Regions from separate parts of the Peribacillus sp. BM1 genome, predicted to be linked through region 1. Evidence: riboswitches for the same ligand, from Rfam matches in the RefSeq annotation. Region 1 holds a riboswitch; each other region holds the start of a gene.
What was found. Region 1 has a riboswitch for thiamine pyrophosphate ahead of tenA (thiaminase II). Riboswitches for the same ligand answer to the same signal wherever they lie in the genome.
Positions count from the first base shown of each region.

Region 1 (6,242 bases):
TGCTTGACGGATTGCTGGGGCGGGGCCTATTCCCATAATTGAAGGGTCTACACCAGCCACTCCCCATGACACAATTCGCGCGAGTGGTTGTACACCTCTTTCGCCCACAGCTCTTTTACTTGCAACAATAACAGAAGCTGCACCGTCATTAATCCCACTCGCATTTCCTGGTGTCACGGTTCCATCTGTTTTAAATGAAGGTTTTAATGACGCCAATTTCTCTGCTGTTACATCCCCTTTTATATGTTCATCCACGGAAATAGACTTGGTGCCTTTCCGATGTGGAACTCCAACAGGAACAATTTCTTTCGCAAAAACACCGGTGTCTCTCGCTTTGGCTGCACGTTGTTGACTTAACAAAGCGAACGAATCCTGTTCTTCTCGGGAAATCGAGTAGATGGATGCCAATTTTTCCGCTGTCATGCCCATTCCACTGCCTGCATACTCATCCGTTAATGTACTTTGCAACATATCGTCAAAAACAAGCGTCCCGTATTTCGAGCCACCAAAACGCGCGTTGAAATTCGCAAAAGGTGACATTGACATATTCTCCGCACCACCAGCAAGCACGATTTGAGCCTCGCCTAATAAAATATGCTGTGCAGCAGATACAATCGACTGTGCACCTGAACCACATAAACGATTCACAGCGTATGCGGGAACCTCAAAAGGCACATCCGCCTTTAAGCCGATATGTCTCGCCAAATAGGATGCATTCGTATAGGAATGAATAACATTCCCATAAATGACATGATCTACATCTGTTGGCTGTATGTTTGCTCTTCTTAAAGCTTCCCGTGCTGTCGCTGCCCCTAAATCAGCTGCCGAAACTTGAGCAAAGGATCCTCCAAAACTCGTAAATGCCGTTCGAGCCCCTTCTATTACATACACATCACTCATGCATCTACCTCCTCCTCAACCAAGTATCAGAATATTCAATATATAGTAGAATTATAACCGTTTAGTTTTTTAAGTCTAGATTTTTCTGAACAACCTCTATAATTCAAAGTGTTTTTATTCCTCAAAATTTCCTCTTCTCACACTTTATTCTGCATTAACGGGCAGTAAGACCCCCACCTCAAGGCTTAGAGAATCGAAGAAGCGTAGGTGGGGGACCACTGCCCAATCTAGTTGCGGCTCCTAGCCCCTCCGAGGTCATAAGATGAAATACTCTGTGGCAAACTACGCCACGCCGTATTTCATCTTATGCTTGTCAGGGCTGGGCAGTCGCCTCACTTTTTATGTAAAATCCCGATTGGTGAGATACAGTGAAACTTAATTTTGTGGTTTTCAAAGGCATAGTTGAGGCCCACAGGATGTGGGTCACACAGACGTTGCCGCAGGATGCGGCGTACTTAGTCTGTGATTCATTGATTCGGGTTCGTACTGTCGATTGGTCGAAGCGAAAGCGAAGATCTTAGCGACAATAGAACGGGACTAACAATCAGTGGGGGATGAAGAAAACCCCACTGATTGAAGTTTCACTTTATATAGATTTCCTCATTCATAGGAGAGTTGAATTCTTCAAAGCGAAATCGACATCTGTTAAAAAATAAGGGGCAAATCCACTTTCTTTGCCGAATCTAAACTTGTTTTGTCAGAGGGAAAGGAAATCAGCGAAAGAGGAAGAATTGTATAGTCATTAGGAGGGATTTTTAATGAAAAATTCAGGGTCAGTAGCAAATGAATTAGGAATTTCTCAAAGTACGGTACAGCGTTGGGTCACAGCATGCAATATGGAGATTGAGCGTAATTCACATGGTCACTACTTATTTACGGACGAAAACATACAGCAATTGAAACAAATCCAGCAGCAATTAAACGCTGGATTAGTTCTCCAGCAAGTTGAACTGGGAGAGAAAAAGAGTAGAAAAGGAGCAGTCAAGCCAACTGTTCAACCTCCTGAAAATCAGATTGTCATAGAAAAACTTCTGACAACCGTTCAGGAGTTAGAAAGACGACTCGATGATAAAGCCGATAGCGTAGCATCTTACCAACTCCTTCAACATCGTCGAGAAATTGAAGATCTAAACAAACAGATTGAAAGCATGGCTAAACGGATTGAAGCGCTTGAGACTGGAAAAAACAATGAAAAAGGGATGTCATTATCTAGTAATCCACTTGTCTTTGACGGAAAAAAAGCACCAAAAAAGCAAAAACGACGGCATATTTTCCAACTTTTATTCGGCTAATCAAGCTCCGGGCAGAATCTTCTGCTCTTTTTTTATACCTTCACTGTGAAGGTAAGTCGTGCTCTCGAGACAAAGTCATAGAAATAAAACAAACAGTGCAATTTTCAGTATTGATCGCCTACTATCCCCATTCAGTCAAAGCTTATTTGCATATCAATCTGCAACGTTTAGATAATCATCAAACATTCCTATTTTTCATAAAAGATTGACAATCAAAAAATTCATGATACTATTTAGACAAATGACAATTAAATAAACAATTTTTACCACTAGGGGTGCCTCTTGAATGGGAAATGGAAAGCTGACAAAGATATTTGAAGCTTCTTATGACCGAAAAGGCTGAGATTAAAGTGAGACTTTAAGACCCTTAGAACCTGATCTGGATTATACCAGCGTAGGGAAGTGGGGGCGTCTATACTGAGGACACCTATTTTGTAACCAATCAAAACCACTTTCTTATGCTAAAAAGGAAGTGGTTTTTTATTTTTTAAAAGAAGATACTGGGCAATTTCATATATCTATCTGTGTCTCACTTACTACTAATAGAAAAAATGGAGGGCAAATCACATGACATTTTCAAAGGAAATTCGTAAAGAAGTTGATCATATCTGGGAAGCAAGCTTTCACCACCCGTTTGTTAAAGGAGTTGGAGATGGGACACTCCCACTCGCCTGTTTTCGCTACTATGTGATGCAAGATGCTTATTATTTATCTCATTTTGCTAGAGTACAAGCTTTAGGGGCAGTAAAAGCAACAGATTTATACACAACGAGTCGACTTGCCAGCCATGCACAAGGAACGTATGAAGCTGAGCTATCGCTCCATGACAATTTCTCTAAACGATTAGGCATTACTGAAGAGGAAAAGAAGAACTTTAAACCTGCACCTACTGCTTATGCATATACGTCACATATGTATCGTGCTTCCTATTCAGGACATTTAGGTGACGTAATTGCGGCAATCCTGCCATGTTACTGGTTATATTATGAAATCGGTGAAAGACTAAAAGGTTGTACACCAGAAGAACCGATTTATCAAGAATGGATTGCTGCATATGGCGGCGATTGGTTCCGGACATTGGTAGACGAACAGATTAAGAGAATCGATGAGATTGCTAACAAAGTGACTGAGGAAGATAAACTACGAATGAAAGAGCATTTCATCCTTAGTAGTCAATATGAATACTCTTTTTGGGAAATGGCGTATCAGTTAGAAACGTGGCCGGTTCAAAAAAAAGTACTAGAAGTATAATAATCCAATTCTAAAAAAGGAGATTCATAACATGACAAAAGGGTTAAAATTGACAGACATATTAGTGACGATTGTAATTGCCATTGCATTTGGCATTGTCTATATTCTTTGGGGTTCCGTATATTATGCTCTAAAACCAATCGGCTTACATGCCGACCAATTTATGTATGGCATGTGGTTTATTGCGGCTAATGTTGCCTTTTTTATCATCCGTAAACCAGGTGTTGCATTGCTTGCCGAAATTGCAGCGGCGTCCGGTGAATTTCTTTTAGGTTCCCCATGGGGGCTAACCGTGCTTCTGTATGGCGTTGTCCAAGGTTTGTTTGCAGAGCTTGTCTTTATGGCTTTCAAATATAAACGATTTCATATTTCCGTAGCGATATTGTCGGCTATCGCTGCATGCTTAGGATCGGTCCTAATGGATTTCGCCTATGGAGAAATCGGTGATCTTGCTGCTTGGAATTTAACATTATTTATGTTTGCTAGATTTCTCGGGTCTATTCTCTTTGCAGGTGTGTTTGCTTACTATTTAGTGAGAGTTTTAGAAGCGACAGGCGTAACAAATCTTGTTCGTCCAGCATCAAGTAAAGATTATGCTGAACTGGATCAAAAGTAAGGGTGGATAACTATGGAACGAATTGCACATGTTGAAAAGTTACGATTGAAATTCCCTGGAGATGCGTCCTTATTATTTAAGGACTTCTCTTCTACCTTTTACAAAGGGGAAAAAGTTCTCCTTCTCGGGCCATCAGGTTGTGGAAAATCGACGCTTTTACAAGTTTTAAGCGGCTTAATTCCTCATTCGATTGACGTTCCCATGAAAGCTGAGGCACTTTTATGTCCCTCTTCATGGGGGTATGTTTTTCAAGATCCTGATAGTCAGTTTTGCATGCCTTTTGTTGATGAAGAAATTGCATTCGTTCTTGAAAATATGAACGTTCCAAAACAACAAATGATTGAGCGAATCCATCATCACTTACAGCAGGTCGGTTTATCTCTACCAGATATTCATACTAACATTCAAACACTATCTGGAGGCATGAAACAACGCTTAGCGATAGCATCGATCTTGGCCCTAAAACCAGACGTATTATTTTTAGATGAACCAACAGCGATGCTTGACCCTAAAGGAACGAAAGAGATTTGGAATGTATTAAAAGAAGTCGGCCAAGAAAAAACATTGATTATTGTAGAACATAAAATTGATCATGTCCTAGAATTCATTGAACGAATCATTCTTTTTAATGAAGAAGGACAGATTATAGCCGATGGACCAAAAGAAGAAATCTTATCAACGTATCAAAATGAAATGAGGGAACAAGGAATCTGGTTTCCAGGTATTTGGGAAGAGTATCTAGAAACTACCTCCCTCTTACGTTCGAGGACGCCCTTTGAAAAAAAGGAGAAAGTATTAGATGTGCAAAGCTTTAAAGGATTTAGGCAAAAGGAAGAAAAAATCCGGGTAGATCATTTGCAAGCTTATTCAGGTGAATGGATTGTTATAAAAGGCGAAAATGGAGCCGGCAAGAGCACTCTTTTACATGCTTTCATGCAATTTATCAAAACAACAGGACATTGTGAATTAGTAGGAAGCCCGATAAAAAAAGGAAAAAAACATGCGGATCTCGTGACATTTGTGTTTCAAAATCCCGAATTTCAATTTGTCGCAAATGCAGTCTATGAAGAAATCGCCTACTCATTAAAGATAGACAAAAAGGATACCCGAGAAATAGAAGGTAAAGTCGAAGAACTTCTAGAACGGTTCTGGCTAGTAGACCATCGTAATAAACACCCATATCAATTATCGATGGGACAAAAACGTCGTTTAAGTGTAGCTGCATCGATTGTAAAGGAACAAAAGCTAATTCTTTTAGACGAACCTACTTTTGGCCAAGATTCCAAAAACACCTTTGCGTTACTTGAATGGATGGAAGAACTCAGACAAAAAGGTACGACGATTATCATGATTACCCATGATGAACAGATTACAAACAACTTCGCAACAAGAATCTGGACAATTGATGCTGGGAAAGTGATCAGCGATGAAATGCAAAGTATGAACATGAAGACTGAATTAGTATCCGTGTAATGGAGGAGCGTCATGCAATTAGATTTTTCAAGTAAAGAAACATGGCTACATCGGATTAATCCTAGCCTTAAGTTATTCGTATTAATGATGTTGTGTATCGTTGTGTTATCGGTTCATGATTTACTATTTATGATGAACTTTACAGTTATCGTCTTGATTTTATTTTTGTGTTTTACAGGACAGCCGCTCAAACGAATTTTATTACTTTTCATTCCTTTTTTTGTTGTATTTTTATCGACTTCTTCTTCGATGATTTTATTTGGACAAGGAAACACCACTTGGTTTAAGTGGGGGCTTATTCATATTACCGAAGAAAGCTTTTTTAGAGGACTTCTTGTTGGTTTTCGTGCATTACTATTTGCAGTACTAGGACTAACCTTTGCCTTAACTACGAGACCCGTCTATCTGTTCTATTCTTTAATGCAACAAGTCAAACTCAAACCTAAATATGCTTATAGCTTTATGGCAGCCTTGAGATTAATTCCGATCATGCTGGAAGAATTTCAAACGATTCAAAATGCTATGAGAGTGCGAGGAGTGGTCAGACAAACAGGGATACAATCCGTTTTTTTTAAAATGAAAGCTTATGCCATCCCGATGTTATCAGGGAGTATCCGACGTGCACACCGGATCGCTGTGGCCATGGAAGCAAAGCGTTTTTCCGATACGAAGAACCGAACGTATTATTACGAAATCGGTTTTTCTAAGCA
Region 1 covers NZ_CM155259.1:3,658,465-3,664,706, forward strand. Annotated here, with positions in the region: gene AC1MGI_RS17630 (acetyl-CoA C-acetyltransferase) at 1-900, opposite strand, end outside; gene AC1MGI_RS17635 (MerR family transcriptional regulator) at 1,659-2,192, shown strand; TPP riboswitch at 2,454-2,610, shown strand; gene tenA (thiaminase II) at 2,760-3,443, shown strand; gene AC1MGI_RS17645 (ECF transporter S component) at 3,466-4,059, shown strand; gene AC1MGI_RS17650 (ABC transporter ATP-binding protein) at 4,072-5,532, shown strand; gene AC1MGI_RS17655 (energy-coupling factor transporter transmembrane component T family protein) at 5,545-6,242, shown strand, end outside.

Region 2 (6,242 bases), 940 kb from region 1:
AAGGAATCGTATACATGTGATTCTTGTCAGCTTGTTTTAACTGGGCGAAAGGCAAGAGAGACAAAGGTTATTTTATAGGTTATGACCTCACACTCTATACATCGTTTACCATGTCATATAAACGATATATAATCGAACTGCCAAATTATTAGAGAACTAGTGCTGTCATCATTTGTTTTTTTAAAAATTCCGCTGCTTTTCTCGGATCATCTGCTTTCATAATCGCCGATACAATCGCTGCACCACAAATACCGCTATCGAGAATTTGTGGAAGATTAGCAGAGGTTATGCCTCCAATCGCAACAGCTGGAATGGCAACAGCTTGGCAAATCATTTTCAGTGCTCCATGCTGTAGCATCGAAGCATCCTTTTTTGTTACAGTTGGGAAGACTGAACCTACCCCAATATAATCAGCTCCCTCTGCCTCAGCAATCAAGGCTTGTTGGACATTTTTAACGGAGACACCAATCTTCATGGACACTGGAACTAGTTTCTTTACGACAGATAAAGGGATATCACTTTGCCCAATATGAATGCCTTCTGCTTCTACTGCAAGCGCAATATCAACGCGGTCATTTATGAAAAGTGGAATAGAATAAGTCGCAAGTAATTGTTTAATTTTTAACGCTTTTTCATAAAAGACTTTTCCATCGGCTGTTTTTTCTCTTAATTGAACAGCTGTAACTCCTCCAAGAATGGCCTCTTCAATAATTTGCTCAAGCTTTCCAAGCGGGATCGATTCCTCTGTGACAAGATAGAGGCTAAGATTATCTCGTAGCATACTCATGTAATTGTACCTCCTTCATCCAAGTCGCTCCGTTCATCAGCGAGATCGTATCAATTAATTTCATTCGGAAAGTCCCAGTTCCTTCTCCTTCTGATAGCTTCTTTGCAGTTAATTCACCAGCAATACTCATGACGGAAATTCCCGCTACTGCTGCATCAAGCATCTGATCTGTAACCCCTGCAAAGCAACCAATTAAGGAAGTAGCCATACAGCCTGTTCCTGTCACTTTCGTCAAAAGGGGATCGCCATTGTTCACTAAAACAGTCGTTTCACCGTTACTAATTGCATCTGTTCTACCACTTACAACGATTGTACTGTTTAGTTCTACCGCTGCCCGCGCAGCAAGGTCCGCTCCTGCTAGAGATACCGTACCTGAATCAACACCTCGCGTCTGACTTTTCCCTCCTATTAAACTATAAATTTCACTGGCATTCCCTCTAATAATGCTCATCTTCACTTCATGAAGAATCTTCTCAGCCATCTCGATTCGATAAGGTGTTGCCCCAGCGCCAACAGGATCAAGAATGACCGGGATATGAGCAGAATTAGCAGCTTTTCCAGCTAAAATCATTGCTTCACAGGAATCGGCGTTAAGCGTCCCTAAATTTAAGACAAGTGCATTTGCAATTTTCGCCATATCTGCGGCCTCATTGACACTGGATGCCATAACAGGAGAGCCGCCAATGGCAAGGGTACTATTCGCACAATCATTGATCGTGACCGAATTGGTTATATGATGAACAAGCGGATTGGCACTTCTTACTTCCTTGAATAATAATTCGATTCTATTTTGCATGTCATTGCCTCCATATTTTTATCGTTTTAGGAGAGAAGACTCCCACTTCAATTTTGTGCAGGGCGTAGCCCAAAAATAAGTGGGAGTCTTCTCGCCTTTCCGCGCAAAGGAACACACGTTCCTATATCGTGATATTCCTGTACAAGTTGTTCTTTGAAAACTGAACATATGAGGTTGGTACAAGAAAGGCTTCGTACCGTAAAATGTTCAAGCAACATTCGCCCCACACGTATCGAAGTAGCGAAAACCAAGCAGAGTAGAACGTGTGGCAGTTCAACGTACAAGATATTAAGCACTAACCGTAGGGACTACGGGGTTAGCCTGCTAAATAACTGGTGGATACACTGGTGGTCGCAGGAATCCCCCACTTCAAATTTTTGTTAGAAAATTAAGTTGTGGGTAGTTCAAGATTGGTGTACTTTCTGAAATTGATAGAAATGGTTGACTGGACCATGGCCATTCCCAATGGCAAAGCTGTTACGGATAGCTTGCGTAATATATTCTTTTGATTGACGGATGGCATCCTCGATTTCAAGTCCGTTTGCCAAGTTAGCCGCAATGGCTGATGAAAGGGTACAGCCCGTCCCATGTGTATTTTTCGTATGAATTCTTTCACCATTCAACCATGAATAATTTGTCCCATCATAAAAAAGATCATTTGGATCTCCGGCAGAGTGTCCACCTTTTAACAAGATGGCCTTCGCTCCTAATTGCTCGAGACCCTCGCATGCTTCATATAAATCTTGTTTCGATTGAATCGTTATTCCCGATAGCGTTTCCGCCTCTGGTATATTAGGAGTAACGAGCGTAGCCATTGGGAGCAAGTGCTTTTTCAATGCTTCTACAGCATCCTCCTCCAGAAGATGATCCCCACTTTTAGCAATCATGACTGGATCAAGGACAATGTACTGAGGTTTATATGTATAAAGCATTTCAGCAACCGCTTCAATCGTTTCCGCCGAACCGAGCATGCCAATTTTCACCGTATGCACTTCAATATCGTCAAAAACGGCAGATATTTGGTCGCGAATGATTTCTTGGCTCATCGTTTGAATCGAACGAACCTCTACCGTATTTTGGGCGGTAACAGCTGTGATAACTGACATGCCAAACACATGATGTGCAGAGAATGTTTTTAAGTCGGCTTGAATTCCCGCTCCTCCACCTGAATCAGAGCCTGCGATTGTAAGTGCTGTTTTCATAAAGTAACCCCTCCAAATATTTATTTTTCAAGAAAACCTTTAATAAAATAAACGCAATACTTGCACCTGCTAAAGAACTAATTGAAAACGCTGGTAAAAAGCCAAATAAAGCCACTTTTTTCCCTAAAAACAACAGGGCAAGTGGATAACAGGCAAGCGCACCAATAATCCCGGTACCTATGACCTCACCTACACAAGCGAAACCAATCTTATTTGTATACCTGAATAATAGTCCTGCAAGCAAAGCCCCAATCATGCTCCCTGGAAAAGCAAAGATAGAACCCGTTCCAGCCATGTTTCGAATAATAGAGACGAGTAATGCCTGGGCAATGGCATAGCCAGGCCCTAACATAACGGCCGTTAATACGTTCGCTAAGTGTTGGATCGGAAAGATTTTGGCAAAGCCCATTGGAATAAAAACAAAGGAACTAGTCAGTGCTGTTAATGCTGTAATCATGGCAGTAAGTGTGAGCTTTCTAATGGAATTCATCGTTTCATCTCCCTTTTGTGTGCCCCATACATTGACCAAAATAGTTTGGAGCATTTTAAGTGGTTTGTTTAAAAAAGCCACGCACTCTGAAATAAAACCAAAAACCCCCTTCCTGAAAGTAGGAAAGGGGTAGATATCCACATATAAACTAACTGAGCTAATATCTCCACTTCCCTCCGCCGGCATGATCCGGTTCAGGTTCAAAGGGTCTAGAACAACGTTCCATCTCAGCCTCTTAAAGACTCCCCTAGTGCAATGTATATTTAATTACTGTCATCATACCATGCTGGAACAAAAATGCAATGCCTGAAAATTTGAAATTGATATTTTTTTAGGACGAGATAGGAAAATTGGATTCATGTAGCGCCTATTAACAAGCAGTAATACCTCCGCCCTTTTTTCAACAGAAAAAGCCCTACAAAGAATATTGCTAAATGTAAAAGATATAATCCTCCGGCAAAACCCTTTTTAAGAACTTCTTTGTTCGTTCTTCTTTTGGATTCACAAAAATATCTTTAGGTGTTCCTTCTTCTACTACAACGCCGGCATCCATAAAGATCACTCTATTGGCTACATCTTTCGCAAACGACATTTCATGCGTGGCGACTAACATCGTTGTTCCTTCATTGGAAATATTTTCCATGACGGTCAACACTTCACCGACTAGTTCTGGATCTAGTGCAGAGGTTGGTTCGTCAAATAGAATGATATCTGGGTTTAAAGCGACCGCTCTTGCTATACCAACCCTCTCCAAAGATACTATCGAGACGTAAGAGCTGGACTGCACAATCCACCAATGGATGACGCAACAATAAAGAAATTAGCTATATCCGCCATTGAACAAAATCAAGCTGATTTTAGTCATCATGTACCAGCAAAATAACTAGTAGGAAGAGTCTGGTATCAGTTACATAATTGCTTTTGCAATTGGACCCCAGGCTCTTTTTTTGGGATTGCCAGCCTCCATTTTGATGTATAATAAACATCAAAACGTATATGGATTGTGAGGAATTTTATGAACATGAGACAAAAGTCTACACTTGCTCTATTTCTTAGTCTGCTTTCGCTCGCAGGCTTTGGTTTGGTTGCTTTCTTCGTCAGTAACCAACAAATTGCAGCGTTTGATCAGACTGGAATCAGTATTAGCCAAGGTATAATTTCACCGACGTTAACACCACTGATGCTATTTTTCACTTTTATCGGCAAAACAGTTTCTTTCTTGTCCCTTTCTTTGATTATTTCGTTTATCCTTTACTTCGTGTTGAAACGCCGTTCTGAACTTATTTTATTTCTAGCAGTGATTGTTGGCTCGAATGTTCTTTCACAAGTCATTAAATATGCCTTTCAAAGAGAACGACCTGGAATTAATCCGTTAATCGAAGTGACTAGATACAGCTTCCCAAGCGGACATGCCACCAATGCCATTGCTTTATATGGGTTTCTGGCGTTCTTGATTTGGCAGTACATATCCAAAAGATCTAGTCGGACTCTTATTATTCTTATAAACGCGGTCCTTATCCTGACAATCGGCTTCAGTCGAATTTATCTAGGTGCACACTACCCTAGTGACATCCTTGGTGGATATTTCACGGGCGGATTCTGGCTTGCTAGTACAATCTGGTTTTTTCAGCGTTATCAGAATAAGCATGCAATGGATACTTCACAAAAAACCGTTACATACGCTTAATCACTATTTTCACATAAAGTGAAACTTCAATCAGTGGGGTTCTTACTGCCCGTTAAGCGTGGGACAAAAAGTTATCCCCCTGATTCACATCACTTCAGGGGGATATTTCTATTATTTTTTTAATGGCAGGATCGATACCGGATTAAAGGACAGTATGACTAGCTGTTAAAAGATTTACTTTTATAGGGGCCTACCGCATGTCCGTCAAGCTAAAGCAAGCCATTACTACCAACTTGGGAAACCTTGAATGATAAACAATGACTTTTCATCAACTTATTTGCCCTTGTCTTCTATTCGTATTTCTAATGAATGCAATGACGATAGCCAAAGTAATAATAAAGTAAATGGATATTGCCCATAACGCTGTTTCGAGCCCTGCTTGCATTCTGCCGTTATAATAAAGCAACGCCCTCATTCCATCTACCATATATCTAGTAGGTAAAATGGAACTAAATATTCGATGAACAACTGGTAAGGTTGCCAGAGGGATTGCTCCACCGCTTGAGAAAATCCCCATAATATTTACCGGGAACATCACCAACATTCCCCAACCACCGAATAACAGGGCAAGCGATTTAAATAAAAAGAACATGGTTATACAACAGAAAAAGGTGAACAAGAAAATAATCCATATGCTAGTAGCATGGGAGCTTCCAAAAAATCCGAATACCGATAATTGCAAAATAACTGAGACACAAAAGGATAAAATTGCCCCAAATATCAATTCAGATGTCAGCAATTTCGATTCACTTAATGAAGATTCATTCTTTTTTAGAATACCGTTTCCCCTCATCAGATATCCATGAATCATATTTGCTCCCATGAGTCCTGAAATAGAAGTAATAAGGATCATCATGAATGGAGTCATTCCTTTATTTAGATTAACCGGAAGCCCCAGTACATTTTTCATAGTAAACTTAACAGGATTATCTAATAGTAAGGCATTGTCAGGGGATAGAGTAATCCCTTTTTCATTTAATTCATTCTTAAAGTTGTTACTGAACGCTTCAGAAGTGGCAGAAGCAACTGCTTCAAGTGTATTACTAGCAATCATAGATGCTGATTGACCAACCCCCTCATTTAATAAAATTTCTAACGTTGCTGCTTTTCCATGGCCATTGCCTGAAAGTAGTAATTCTCGTACTTGAGAAAGACCCTTTGAATAATTTGCAGGAATAATTAATGCACCATAAGCTTTGTCATTTTTTAAATCATTCAATGCTTCTTGCTTATTAGTAGCGATTTTCCATTTGAAAGAATTCCCATTTTGCTTTTCGATA
Region 2 covers NZ_CM155259.1:204,469-210,710, forward strand. Annotated here, with positions in the region: gene thiE (thiamine phosphate synthase) at 149-787, opposite strand; gene thiM (hydroxyethylthiazole kinase) at 768-1,583, opposite strand; gene thiD (bifunctional hydroxymethylpyrimidine kinase/phosphomethylpyrimidine kinase) at 1,988-2,785, opposite strand; gene thiW (energy coupling factor transporter S component ThiW) at 2,754-3,275, opposite strand; TPP riboswitch at 3,430-3,534, opposite strand; partial or broken gene AC1MGI_RS01020 (AAA family ATPase) at 3,706-4,026, opposite strand; partial or broken gene AC1MGI_RS01025 (hypothetical protein) at 4,015-4,158, shown strand; gene AC1MGI_RS01030 (phosphatase PAP2 family protein) at 4,291-4,962, shown strand; gene AC1MGI_RS01035 (ABC transporter permease) at 5,231-6,242, opposite strand, start outside.
Region 2: it holds a riboswitch for thiamine pyrophosphate, as region 1 does, so the genes downstream of both, thiW (energy coupling factor transporter S component ThiW) here and tenA (thiaminase II) in region 1, are expected to answer to the same signal.

Region 3 (6,242 bases), 540 kb from region 1:
TCCGTTAACATCCTCTATGAAACTATTAATAATAATTTCGCTGTTGATTTGTTCAAGTCTTGTTTTGGCAGCAATGGCTTTTGGTAATTGATTTCTTACGTCTTCTTCCGTATATAATTGCTGCCTTTGTAGATTACTCAGCTCGACATAATCTCGATCGACTATCGTCAGACGCCCGATCCCAGCTCTTACTAACATTTCAGCACTTGCAGATCCAAGAGCTCCAGCACCAATGATGATTACACTCGCCTCTGTTATTTTGGCATGTGCCTTACTTCCTAAAAATAACTCCTGTCTTGAATACCGATTCGTCAAGATGTCACCATCCCAGTTGTTGGACTGCTCGCTACCGCATACTCTTTTTCTTCTATTCTTCCAGCTTCGAATCCTAATCTCCCTGCTCCTACTGCCAGCTTCATTGCCTGAGCCATTTTAACAGGATCTTTCGCACCTGAAACAGCTGTATTTAGTAACACTCCGTCCGCACCAAGCTCCATCGCAAATGCTACATCTTTAGGAGAACCAATACCCGCATCAATGATCACCGGAACCTGCGACTGTTCAATAATAAACTTTAAGTTAAGTGGGTTGATAATTCCCTTACCAGAACCAATCGGTGATGCACCTGGCATAACAGCGTGTACCCCAAGTTCTTCAAGACGTCTTGCTAACACAACATCATCGGATGTATAGGGCAAAACAATAAATCCTTCTTCCAATAACATTTCAGAGGCTTTTAATGTTTCAACAGGATCTGGTAAAAGTGTTCGATCATCTCCAATTACCTCTACTTTAATCATGTCACATAATCCAGAAGCTTTTGCCAGTTTCGCAATCCGCACCGCCTCTTCAGCTGTTTTTGCACCAGCCGTATTAGGAAGAAGCGTATATTTAGACAAATCTAGTTGTTCAAGAAAATTGGGCTGCTCATCTGAAAAAATATTCATTCTTCTAACAGCAAAGGTTAAAATTTCTGCTTCCGATACTTCTACCGCCTTTTTTTGCATATCAAATGATGGATATTTACCAGTTCCTAATAAAAGTCTTGATTGAAACGTACGATCGGCAATTTTTAACATGTTTCATCCTCCTCCTACAAAATGAATAATTTCAACGACATTCCCATGTGAGAGACTCATTGTTTTATAGTTTTCTTTCATGACAATTTCCTTGTTGACCTCAACTACGACAATACGGTTTTCTAAATGATAGTGGGAAAGTAATTGTTCAACCGTATTGACTCCCTCTTGAAGATCAATATTTTTTCCATTTAATGTAATGGGCATTTTTTCACCTCCTTAACAGCAATGGCTGGCGGCGGTCGATTTTAAAGGCCTCCACCCATTCGTTTTTTATTTGTCTTTTAAGTATCAAATCACGAATCATTTGCCCCGTTGCAGGAGCAAGTAGGATTCCATTTCGATAATGCCCTGTAGCAAATAAAATCCCTTCTTCTTCAGGATGGTGCCCGATGAATGGTTTTTGATCAAATGTTTGCGGACGTAATCCAGCCCAAAAAGAATCCATTTTCATATCTGCAACAGTCGGAAGCATCGTTTTTGCCTTCGCAATTAAAGTGTCAATCCCACTGAGACTAACTTTTTCATTCCAATCATTTTCAATCATGGTAGCTCCAATCACAAGTCTTCCGTTATTTCTCGGCACAATATAATAGTGATCATGAAAGATTGTATATTTTAAAGTCGCTTTTTCATCTATTACAGAAAGACATTCCCCTTTTACAGGAGTCAATTGATGGTCTAACCCAAGCTGTTTAAAAAATGTTGTACTCCAAACCCCGCTGGCAACCACAACATGCTTAGCCTCCACATGACTTGTTGCTGTTTGAATCAAGAAGCTATTATCTTTCTTTTGAATATCTAGTACAGGGGAAAATTCGAATAGAGAAGCCCCAAGTATTTGGGCACTTTTGGCAAATGCCTGACAAACAGCAATTGGCATAACATTGACATCGTCTTCCATGTAGGCTGCTCCTAATAGATTGGAAGAAACATCAGGTTCCCTCTCCTGTACAGCCTCTTTATCGAGCCATTTTACAGTCGGTTGAGATAAGATGGACCGAAGCCCATTTCTATCAGATTCATTGTAAGCAAGCTTTAAAATCCCTCCTTTTCTGTACCCTATATCGAAACCGCTCAAATGATTTAATTCTTCTTTAAGTTGGGAATAGGCATGCTGACTGCTTCTTGCAAAAGGGAAAAATACTTCAAAATCTCCGTCACATTCAGAGTGAGCTCCAAGCATACCACCCGCAGCACTTGTCGATTTCGAACCTATTTGATTGCCTTCAAACAATGCCACATTCATCTTTTCCTTTGCTAAATAATAAGCAATTGAACAACCAATTATTCCGCCGCCAATTATGGCTACTTCAAATTTTTGATTCATGATTTATCGCCTCATAATACTGTTTTGTTGAAGAGAATGTTTTTTCTGCGGAAAAAATCCCTGACATCACCGCTATGCCATCTACTTTCACTTGTTGCAAAGTATCTATTTTATTCAATGTAATACCACCAATAGCATAAACAGGGATCCTTAGCTCCTCTTTCATTTCGAGAATAGGCTGAATGCCATTTGGAGTCTTTCCTTTTTTACTGTTGGTCTCAAAACAATGACCATATAAAACATAGTCCGCGCCATCTCTTTCCGCTTTCTTTGCTCCCTCATAAGAATGAACAGAGCGTCCAACCCTTATATGAGGAAAATTTTGTTTAACCATTTTTACAGGAAGACCTTTTTCTGGTAAATGAACACTTGGGATACCCATTAACAAAGCAATATCCAAACGGTCATTTAGGATGATTTTATCTTTTTCAACACCACCATCCTCCATATACTGGAGCAAGGTAATGATTTCTTGAGCTGTTTTTGTTTTTTCCCGTATTTGGACAATATCGATCTTATCCTTTATCCTAATGATCTTAGATGCCAGATCACGAACTGATTGCATATCATCTGTTACAGCCATTAGCTTCACCTTTATCTCTCCTTAAATCCAATTAAAAAGCAGTTAGAACACCTTCTTCTAAAATCATATAGTATCAATCCTATTCAGCATTTTTTGTCCATAAAAAAACCACTCTCCTAAATAGAAAAGTGGTTTGGTTTGAAATTTGTTCACATGCAAACAAGTACAAACATTCGCTACTTTCCTACGCAGGTTCTAACCTGTTCAGGTTTTGAGGGTTTAAAAAGTAACTACTTTATTCTCAGCCCTTATCAAGGGATCCCCTAGCAATTTAATAATTTTATTTATTTGATTATTCTGATTCTAGTTGTAATTCTAATACAATAATTAGAATGTTTCAAGTGAATTCCATTCTATTTTAATCCAGTTTTAAATACTATTTTCTCAGATTATAATCTATCGTTGATAAATCAACTTTAAATTGATATATAGAAAATATTGGGATGTCATTTATAAGCAAATATTTTGCATGTATGATTTATGCAAAAATAATAGGTTATAGTTAGGGAGAATCCAGTGCTATAGGGGCTTTAATGAATAAACGGGGATTAATGATCTTAATATTTGCCAACATAGGTTTAAGTAGTAAATTAATTTCTAATACTGATTATAGTATTTTGTTCCTTATTGCGGTTATTACCACTGCCCTTACTTCCCCATTAGTAAAATGGTCTTTATACCGTAAAACAAAGGTTCAGATATAAAAAGTTAGTAACAAACGGTATTCTTAATCAAGAATCTAGTCCTACACATAAAAAAAGAGCGCAATTTTTATACTGGAATTGCTCCCTATAATGGAATAACCTATTAGTTTCTATGAGGTGTAGGTAACTTAGTAGAAGATCATTGCTTGAACCTTAATCAAATTAAGCACTAGTTAGTTCAACAAATAATGAATGTAGTATAGATGTATGGACACAACTTGGTTAAGTTATTAATATTGAACTAACGAGAGGACGTGTCCGAACTATGAGTCACAAACGCTATAATCAAGAATTTAAACAAACAGTAGTTGAGCTTTATCGCTCAGGTACACCAGTCAGTCAACTATCTAGCGAATATGGTATTTCTGAAGTGACAATTTATAAATGGATTAAGCAACACTCGCCAATTGAAGGTACACAAGAATTAACTGTGACAGAAGTAGATGCCATCCAAAAGGAAAATCTCCGATTAAAACAGGAGCTTGAAATCCTAAAAAAGGCTATGACCATATTCGCGAGAAAATAGATAGCGAAGAATTGATCGACTATATTACAAGTGAAAGCGAACATCATCCAGTACAGCTGATGTGTCGTGTTTTAAATATAAATGGATTAAGCAACACTCGCCAATTGAAGGTACACAAGAATTAACTGTGACAGAAGTAGATGCCATCCAAAAGGAAAATCTCCGATTAAAACAGGAGCTTGAAATCCTAAAAAAGGCTATGACCATATTCGCGAGAAAATAGATAGCGAAGAATTGATCGACTATATTACAAGTGAAAGCGAACATCATCCAGTACAGCTGATGTGTCGTGTTTTAAAGATGCCTAAAAGTACGTATTATCAATCTTGTCATAAGCAACCGAATAGCTATCATGTCGCCAATGAACAGCTACTTGAACGAATTCGTGTCATTCACCATGAAAGTAAGGGGCGATATGGTGCACCCAAGATCTTTGAGACACTCAAGCAAGAAGACTACACGGGCACGATTAATCGAATTCAACGCATCATGAAAAGAGCAGGCATTCAATCAAACACTACAAAAAAATACCGTCCTACACCGACACAGAAACCAGTAGAAGAACGAGAAAACGTACTGGAACAAGATTTTACAACAACGAATATTAATGAAAAATGGGTGGCCGATATTACGTACATTCATACAATTCGTCATGGTTGGTGCTATCTAGCATCTGTACTAGATTTACATACGAAAAAAGTGGTAGGTCATAAATTCTCTCGTAAAATGACAACAGAAATTGTACTGGAAGCTTTAGAGAATGCCGTACAAGATCAAAGCCCTGGGCCAGGACTCATTGTACACACGGATTTAGGTACCCAATATACAAGTGAAGCGTTCCAAGAACGCCTAAAGAAATACAAAATGATACCGTCATTTAGTCGAAAGGGATGCCCTTACGACAATGCTTGTATTGAATCATTTCACGCAACACTAAAAAAAGAAGAAGTATATCAAACGCATTATGATAGCTTTGAGACTGCGAGAATCGCCCTCTTTACATACATAGAAGGTTGGTATAATCGCAAACGAATTCATGGCAGCATCGGTTATGTAACACCAGATTCATTCGAAAAAATATGTCGAGCAACTGCATAAATAAGGGGATTCAAAAGTATTCCCCTTTCACATTTTTCATGTGCAAAATCTATGATTGGTTGTTGTACAGATCAAAAAACTTAACTTTTTTGTGTCCAAAATCTTGACGTAGATCCATAAATTTAAAATGAAAGTTAGTTTTTAAATTTATTCAGGTCAAATCTTACTATTTCTTCATTTTCGATAGTTACTACTAAAAAAGCAGTAATTGGATATTCAAAATTGTATTTTAATTCAAAACTGACTATAGCTTTAACAAATACTAGGTCATGAAAGTATTACGTCAACAGAAGTCTATACCCATGTAGAATTTGAACAGAAAAAGAAAGCGATTGATTCGTTTAACATTTTTTAAACCTTATTTAAAATTTAAATGAATCCACACAGCCATTAAACAACGACTCTAGGATTCATTCCTTTTCTAAATATTAAACTATGGAATCAATAAAGAAAAGCGAATCAAAGTAACATGATCTAGTTCTGCCCCGTTGTATTTGACATTGTGCTCTAAACAACAAAAAGACCCCCAACCAAAATGGTTGAGAGCAAAATAGAGCGTACTCTTGTCTCTCTTAGCTAAGCAAAATCCCTTTTAACCAGGTACGGGGACGGTATGGACCCACAGGGATTTGAATCAAGCTGGTTTTTCCTTTCGATTCGATTTCATAAAGCTCATCACATTGGTTCGCATCGAATCCTAGCAGTGGATGCCCCCCCATCCCTAAGGCACACGACACCAAGAGCAGTCGTTGTACGAGAATGCCCGCTTCCATCTGTTGAATGCGATATCCTCTATATCCTAATTTCTCTTTGAGGTGATTCTTGTCTCCAACGACATGCATACAGAGCGGAACTTGATACAGATTCACATTGGGCATTGTTAATCCTAATTGTAAAAACTGCCGGTAATCTCCCTGGGTTA
Region 3 covers NZ_CM155259.1:3,120,488-3,126,729, forward strand. Annotated here, with positions in the region: gene AC1MGI_RS15085 (ThiF family adenylyltransferase) at 1-315, opposite strand, end outside; gene AC1MGI_RS15090 (thiazole synthase) at 312-1,079, opposite strand; gene thiS (sulfur carrier protein ThiS) at 1,083-1,286, opposite strand; gene thiO (glycine oxidase ThiO) at 1,291-2,409, opposite strand; gene AC1MGI_RS15105 (thiamine phosphate synthase) at 2,393-2,992, opposite strand; TPP riboswitch at 3,157-3,267, opposite strand; gene AC1MGI_RS15110 (transposase) at 3,962-4,222, shown strand; gene AC1MGI_RS15115 (IS3 family transposase) at 4,457-5,320, shown strand; gene AC1MGI_RS15120 (SagB family peptide dehydrogenase) at 5,893-6,242, opposite strand, start outside.
Region 3: it holds a riboswitch for thiamine pyrophosphate, as region 1 does, so the genes downstream of both, AC1MGI_RS15105 (thiamine phosphate synthase) here and tenA (thiaminase II) in region 1, are expected to answer to the same signal.

Region 4 (6,242 bases), 2.0 Mb from region 1:
TAAAATGATAGACCGGGTACTTTCTGAATATTGATCAAAATGAATATGAGAGTCGATTATAGACTGCCTCACATAATCACCCGCAATTCATTGTATATCTTCTTTTTCCACGATAAAAATTCTTCGCTTAGCAAAATCGATGCTTGTCTTGGTCTCGGAAACGGGACGATAAACTCCTTTTTCACTTGGGTAGGCTTTTCTGATAACACAATAACCCGATCAGATAAATAAAGAGCTTCTTCAATATTATGGGTAACAAGCAAAATGGCCCGTTTATCTTCTTCCCAAACAGATAAGAGCCAATTTTGCATTTCCAGACGTGTGAATTCATCGAGTGCTGAAAAAGGCTCATCTAAACAAATAAGTGATTGCGGACTTAGCAGGCTGCGAATAAACGCCACTCTTTGCTTCATCCCTCCAGACAGTTCATATGGATAGGCATTCTCGTATCCTTTTAGACCCGCTTTATCAATCATCTTTAATGCAAGTGCCTGGTCTGTCTCCCCAACAATTTCTCCACCAAGCAGGATATTGCCGAGGACCGTTCGCCATGGCAACAGCGATGGACTTTGAGGCGTGTAACTAATCGAACCGGTTTCGCCATTAATACGTTTGCCATCAAGCCTAATTTCTCCAAAGTCTGGTGCAAACAATCCACCAATTAATTGAAATAAGGTGCTTTTTCCACTTCCAGAAGGACCTAATATGGAGACGAACTCCGCTTCTTCTACACGAAGAGACAACTGATCCAGTACTTGATTTTCACCAAAGGATTTCGATATGTTCTCAATTAAAAGTTTAGTCACGTCTCTTGCCATCTCCTTTCGGCTTCCACTTCACGATCATTCGTTCCATCGATACAATAAGGGCAAAGAATACCAAACTCAAAATCATAATCAAAAAGATCGCAACAAAGACACGGTCCGTTCGAAAGGATGACGAAGCTAAGGTCATATAAACACCTATCCCTTCTTTTGCCCCAAGCCATTCAGAAATAACTGCTCCCATTACACTGTATGTAGCGGAGATTTTCAAGCCTGAGAAGATGGATGGTAGCGCATAAGGCCATTCCAGCTTCCAAAAGATTTGTTTCTTTGTTGCCCCAGCCATTTTCATGTAATGCATCAGCTCTGAACTCGTTTGTCTAAACCCATCCAAAGCAGCCACTGTGATCGGAAAAAAACAAACGAGCGTAATGACAATGACTTTAGGTAATATACCAAACCCGAACCAAATAACAAGGAGTGGAGCCAACACAATGATTGGAATGTTTTGTGAGAGAATGATGATCGGATAAATGGCTTCTCTAAGCTTCGGAATAAGGTGTAGACCAACAGCAACTGCAATGCCCACACTTGCTCCAATTAAAAACCCCAAGATTGTAAGTCCGATCGTCGATGTTAGATGGTGATGATAATTCGGCCATCCAGCAGCTCCTTCTAACCATATCTGCGAGGGGGAAGGCAGGAGCCATTTTGGTATTTCAAAAAGCCGACAAGAAACTTCCCATACGATGAATAAAAGGATGAGGACCAGAGCTGGTCTCCATCCTTTATACCAAATCTTCATGGGCGATATTTCTCTGTCAATTTATCCATAGATGCACCGCTTGGTTGATAAAGAATTTTCACTTGAGAAATCACATTACGACTGCCAATCTCAATCATCCGTTGATTCATTTTCTCGATAATTGAAAAGATTTCTGTCAAATTCCCTTCCATGGTCGTTTCAAGTGGATGAACTTCATATTTAATTCCAGAGTCATGAATAATCGCTATTGCTTCATCTACATAAGGAATCACATCTTCCCCATTTTTTGTTTTCGGGATAATTTGAATGCTTACTAATGAGTCGCTCATGTTGCTTTCCTCCTTATTTCGGTAAAAATTCATTGGTGAATGCCTTTTTTGCGTCTAATTCACTTTCAAGCAAACCGTTCTCAAACATCCAGCTCGCATAGTTTTCCCAAACCTTTTGATCTTGAACACCCCATTTTGAAGCGTCGTCTTGATATTTCGGTGATAACCACTTTTGGCTTGCCTTTACCAATTCTGGGTCTAAATCAGGAACTGCCTTAATTAAAAGGTCGGCCGCTTCTTCTGGATGTTCAATCGTATAATGATAGCCCTCGGAAACTGCTGCTACAAAAGAACGAACAGTATCTGGATCTTCTTTTATTAAATCTTCATTAGTTGTGAGAACAGGCGTATAGTAATCTAGCTTTTCCGTATAATCGGTCAAATATTGCATATTCAATTTCTCCCCACGCAGCTCAGCTTCTATACCTGTCCATCCATAATAAATCCAAGCAAAATCAATATCTCGTTTAACCGCTGTGAAAAAATCCGTATCTCCCATATTCACAATATCGATTTTTTCCACATCTCCATTTTCCTGCTTCATCAAAGAAGATAGGACAGCTTTTTCTACAGGTGCTCCCCAACCACCATACGTCTTTCCTTCGTAATCTTTCGGTGAGGTAATTTTCTTATCAACTGGGGAAGCAAATCCAGACGTGTTATGCTGAATAATGGCAGCAATCGAGACCAATGGCACACCTTGTACACGCGCTTCTGTCAAAGATTCCTGGTAGCCAATTCCGAACTCTGCTTTGCCCGCTGCGACAAGCTGGTCAGCTCCCGCCTCACCTGGCATTATAATCTCAACATCCAGCCCCTCTTCTTCAAAATACCCCTTTTCCTTTGCAACATACAAACCAGTATGATTCGTATTCGGCGTCCAATCTAAAACAAGAGTAACTTTCTTTAATTTCTCCTGATTATTTTCCTTCGAACCATTGTCCTGACTATTCCCACAAGCAGCAAGAATAAGCATCACACTAAGTAAGACTAACCATTTCTTCATTACATTTCCCCCTTGAACATGTCATTACAAAGCAGCAAACGAAGAAACAAGGTGGAAAATATGTAAACGTTTAATAGGAACCGCGCTACGCAAAAAAGCACCATAGGTTTATCCCTAGGGTGCATATCATAACAAATGAGTCCTGTTTAAATATGTTCCCTACGCTGGTTTTAACCAGATCAGGTTCCAAGGGTATGTATCTATTGGATACGGTCTCAACCAGCAACACTGGTCCCCCCACATGTTTCATTATTCAATTCGTTTAATGCTTCAATATCTATTAACTTTGCCATAGGTCTTGTTAATTTTCAAGAGATATGTTTATGAAATTACAATTAGAATGGGCAAAAAGAGCCAATAGATTGTTTTTTTGCCATTCATCTTACTTAGATGTGCTATACGAATCCCCAAGCATGGCTAGATCCTTTTTCCAAATAACTTTCCAATTGTGGTTCACTGTCGCTTGGACCGTATTTATTTTATGTATATAATTGGCAATTAGTTCTGTCATATCCATTGGAATATCCTTCACAACAGGCTGATCTTGATTGTCCCCATATTTAGAATTATTCTATTTCACTCTCCATATTCTTCAGAAAAACAGCCATACCTGAGATAAAGTTGTCTAGTTGCTCTTCTGCTTTTACATGTACATATACTAGTCCATCTTTATTGACTTCATGTTCTTGCTCAATAATAAGAGTTGTAGGCAAACTAATATCTTTATTTACATACTTCTTATAATACGCTCCAATCAAGCCATTGTTAATAATTTCTTAGATTTGTAAATTTAGTTTGTTGAGGAGGTTAAAAATGAGTATGGTGGACTAAGGGAAGGTTTGATGGATACAGTGCGGGATTACAGCAAACCGCTGCCGGTATCCCGTAATGATATGGGTATCTTCTACGTGGGCGCAGCAAGTAAAGATGCTGAATTATTCTGCTCCTGTAAGTACCCCCAATGCAATGAGCGGCCTGCCGGGGCTACGGCGGGAAGTATGTTTGTATGACTATCCATCATTTTAAGAGGGATATCCGTGGCTGGCAGTAAGTTTATTTCCCCATGTGTGTTTGAGTGTTTTTCATATTCTTTTTCATGGCCTTCACTAGGAAACCGCCTTTAAACCTTCGTGGTTCATATGAAACGATGAAAGCCTTATTGTCATATTGTTCAATAAAATTCATGACTTTCGTTTCAACATTCCGCTTTGTCAATATTTCTAATTGGTACCTTTTGCTATCACGGCCGTTCCCTTCAAAGATGGTCACTCCTAGTCCTTTATTTCTTAACGCTTCAATTAACTCTTCATTTTTGTTCATTAAATTAACATATAGCGTAGTGTATCCAATTGCTAATTTATTTTCAATGCGTGTTCCAAGATAAAGCCCCACACCAAAGCCAACAGCATAAACCATCTTTTCAGTGATGCTTTGATTACCGGAAAATATGATGGATAAGCTAAAGATCGAGATTAAAGTTTCTACTATACCGAGTAATGAAGCTGCTATACTCATGTTTTTTACTAAAAAGATCGTCCGTAGTGTCATAATCGGGACATAGACCAGTTGAAGTATAAAAATCACAAGAAGATTTAATAACATAATGAACTCCCTTTTCTATAAAAATTTTTTCTGGATGTTAAATTGAATTTAGCCTTAGTCATTATTGTACTTTTTCCTGCAAAGGTCCGTTCGTCCCTATTTGATTCACAGGCATTACCGCGGTCCGCCTTTTATGGCCGCCACGATACTGTAAACCAAACATTTATCCTATAGGATAAATGTAATCATCCCTGTGAAATGGTCTTTGCGATCACAGGGATGAAAAGTTAAACATTCAATCAGGTACCCGTTTCAATCTTTAGCAAATGCTGCGGTGCTTCACTGCTGAACGCATTGCTAATATTTTCCCAGGCCTGCTGTGTGTCTATAAAATCGGTATAATGCTTTTTCACATTGCGGTGATAGTTTTCCAGTTCGGTAGCTATCTTCATGAAATCATTTCTGTCAAAATACTCACAGATTTTTGGCAGAGTGGCGGCCAGCTGTTCACGCATCTCCTGAATTCTTTCCTCATAACTTTTGGGATCCGTAATATATAACCAAAGTGGTTTATAGCGGATCCAGCCGATACACGCCTTGTAAAAACGTTGGATAACCTCTTCACAGTTCGCTTTAATGGAGTCTAATTTCGGTGGCAGCACTCCATCAAGCAAGTTCTTGTACATTGAGAAACCGTCGTGGAAAGTATAGCACGGCACACGCAACACTTTACGATCATGAAGGCAGGTTGCTAAAAAGGTATCTTCCCCACGAGCGTTCGGAGGATTGTAAAAAGCATTGACACGATCAGAATCTGTTAAATTTATACAAAGATTAGAGCCGGAGATAAATTTAGAATGGTTGACTTCCTCCACCTCTTCGGCCTGACCATTTACGAGCACCCTCGTGTCTGCATATGTAACACCGCCGTTTGCCATCACCGATTTAATCGTATCCCAGTTGACAATATCGTTACTGATGGCTTGAATGAAGATCTGAAAATCGGACTCCTGTAAAATATCATTAAATTCGAGATATGGAATAGGAGAAATATACCCACAGTGATGGCCGTTCGTAATATCGGCATACTGAATATGTTCAAGGTGGGTACGTAGTCCTTGCTGACCACTCCATACGGCTGTTCCGCGCGTGCTCACAGCTAAAGGATATTCATCGTCATCAAGGAAAATCAGATAATCAATGCCTTCCTTTAAAGCCATATATTGAATAATATTGCGTTTGCCTGCATATCCTCTCTCGAAAACAAGCTTTGCCTGTCTTTCATTAATAATCCCCTGCTCGATTAACTGGCCGATTTCTGCCTGCATTTTTTCATTTCCAATAAAGCAAGTCCCATCAACTAATTCTAGTAATTCTGAATTGATATTCGTATAGTCTGTAGGCTTTGTATTGTGGTATTTTAAATCGTAGGCAACAAATAGGTTTAAACTCACCTTTTCGCTGGTTGTTAATTCAGTTTCCCTCCAATTAAGAATATAGGTCTTTAAAACTTGCTTGAATTGTTTGCGTCCTGTTGCAAAGCCAATACCTACTTTAATTTCCTTTTCCACTAGTAATCCCTCTTCCTATTATTTTCTTATCATTCATGAAATAGTTCTCTTCCGCACAACAGGCAGCACTGAATTGATTACGCAATGGACTGGCCTTTTCTATAGATGAGACAAGTTTCTATGTAAAATTGAAATATTTATCGGAACAATCGTTCTATTATACTCATTTGTTGTAAAAACGTTGTCAGCTCTTTACACTTCCTTGGCGGACTGCTTTTCATAAAATTCGCAAAACTAAATGCATACCGTCGCCCCCGCATATTC
Region 4 covers NZ_CM155259.1:1,236,534-1,242,775, reverse strand. Annotated here, with positions in the region: gene AC1MGI_RS06120 (TatD family hydrolase) at 1-72, opposite strand, end outside; gene AC1MGI_RS06115 (ABC transporter ATP-binding protein) at 69-806, opposite strand; gene AC1MGI_RS06110 (ABC transporter permease) at 799-1,569, opposite strand; gene AC1MGI_RS06105 (thiamine-binding protein) at 1,566-1,859, opposite strand; gene AC1MGI_RS06100 (ABC transporter substrate-binding protein) at 1,873-2,865, opposite strand; TPP riboswitch at 3,005-3,114, opposite strand; gene AC1MGI_RS06095 (hypothetical protein) at 3,248-3,382, opposite strand; gene AC1MGI_RS06090 (hypothetical protein) at 3,432-3,578, opposite strand; gene AC1MGI_RS06085 (DUF2179 domain-containing protein) at 3,919-4,467, opposite strand; gene AC1MGI_RS06080 (hypothetical protein) at 4,707-5,978, opposite strand.
Region 4: it holds a riboswitch for thiamine pyrophosphate, as region 1 does, so the genes downstream of both, AC1MGI_RS06100 (ABC transporter substrate-binding protein) here and tenA (thiaminase II) in region 1, are expected to answer to the same signal.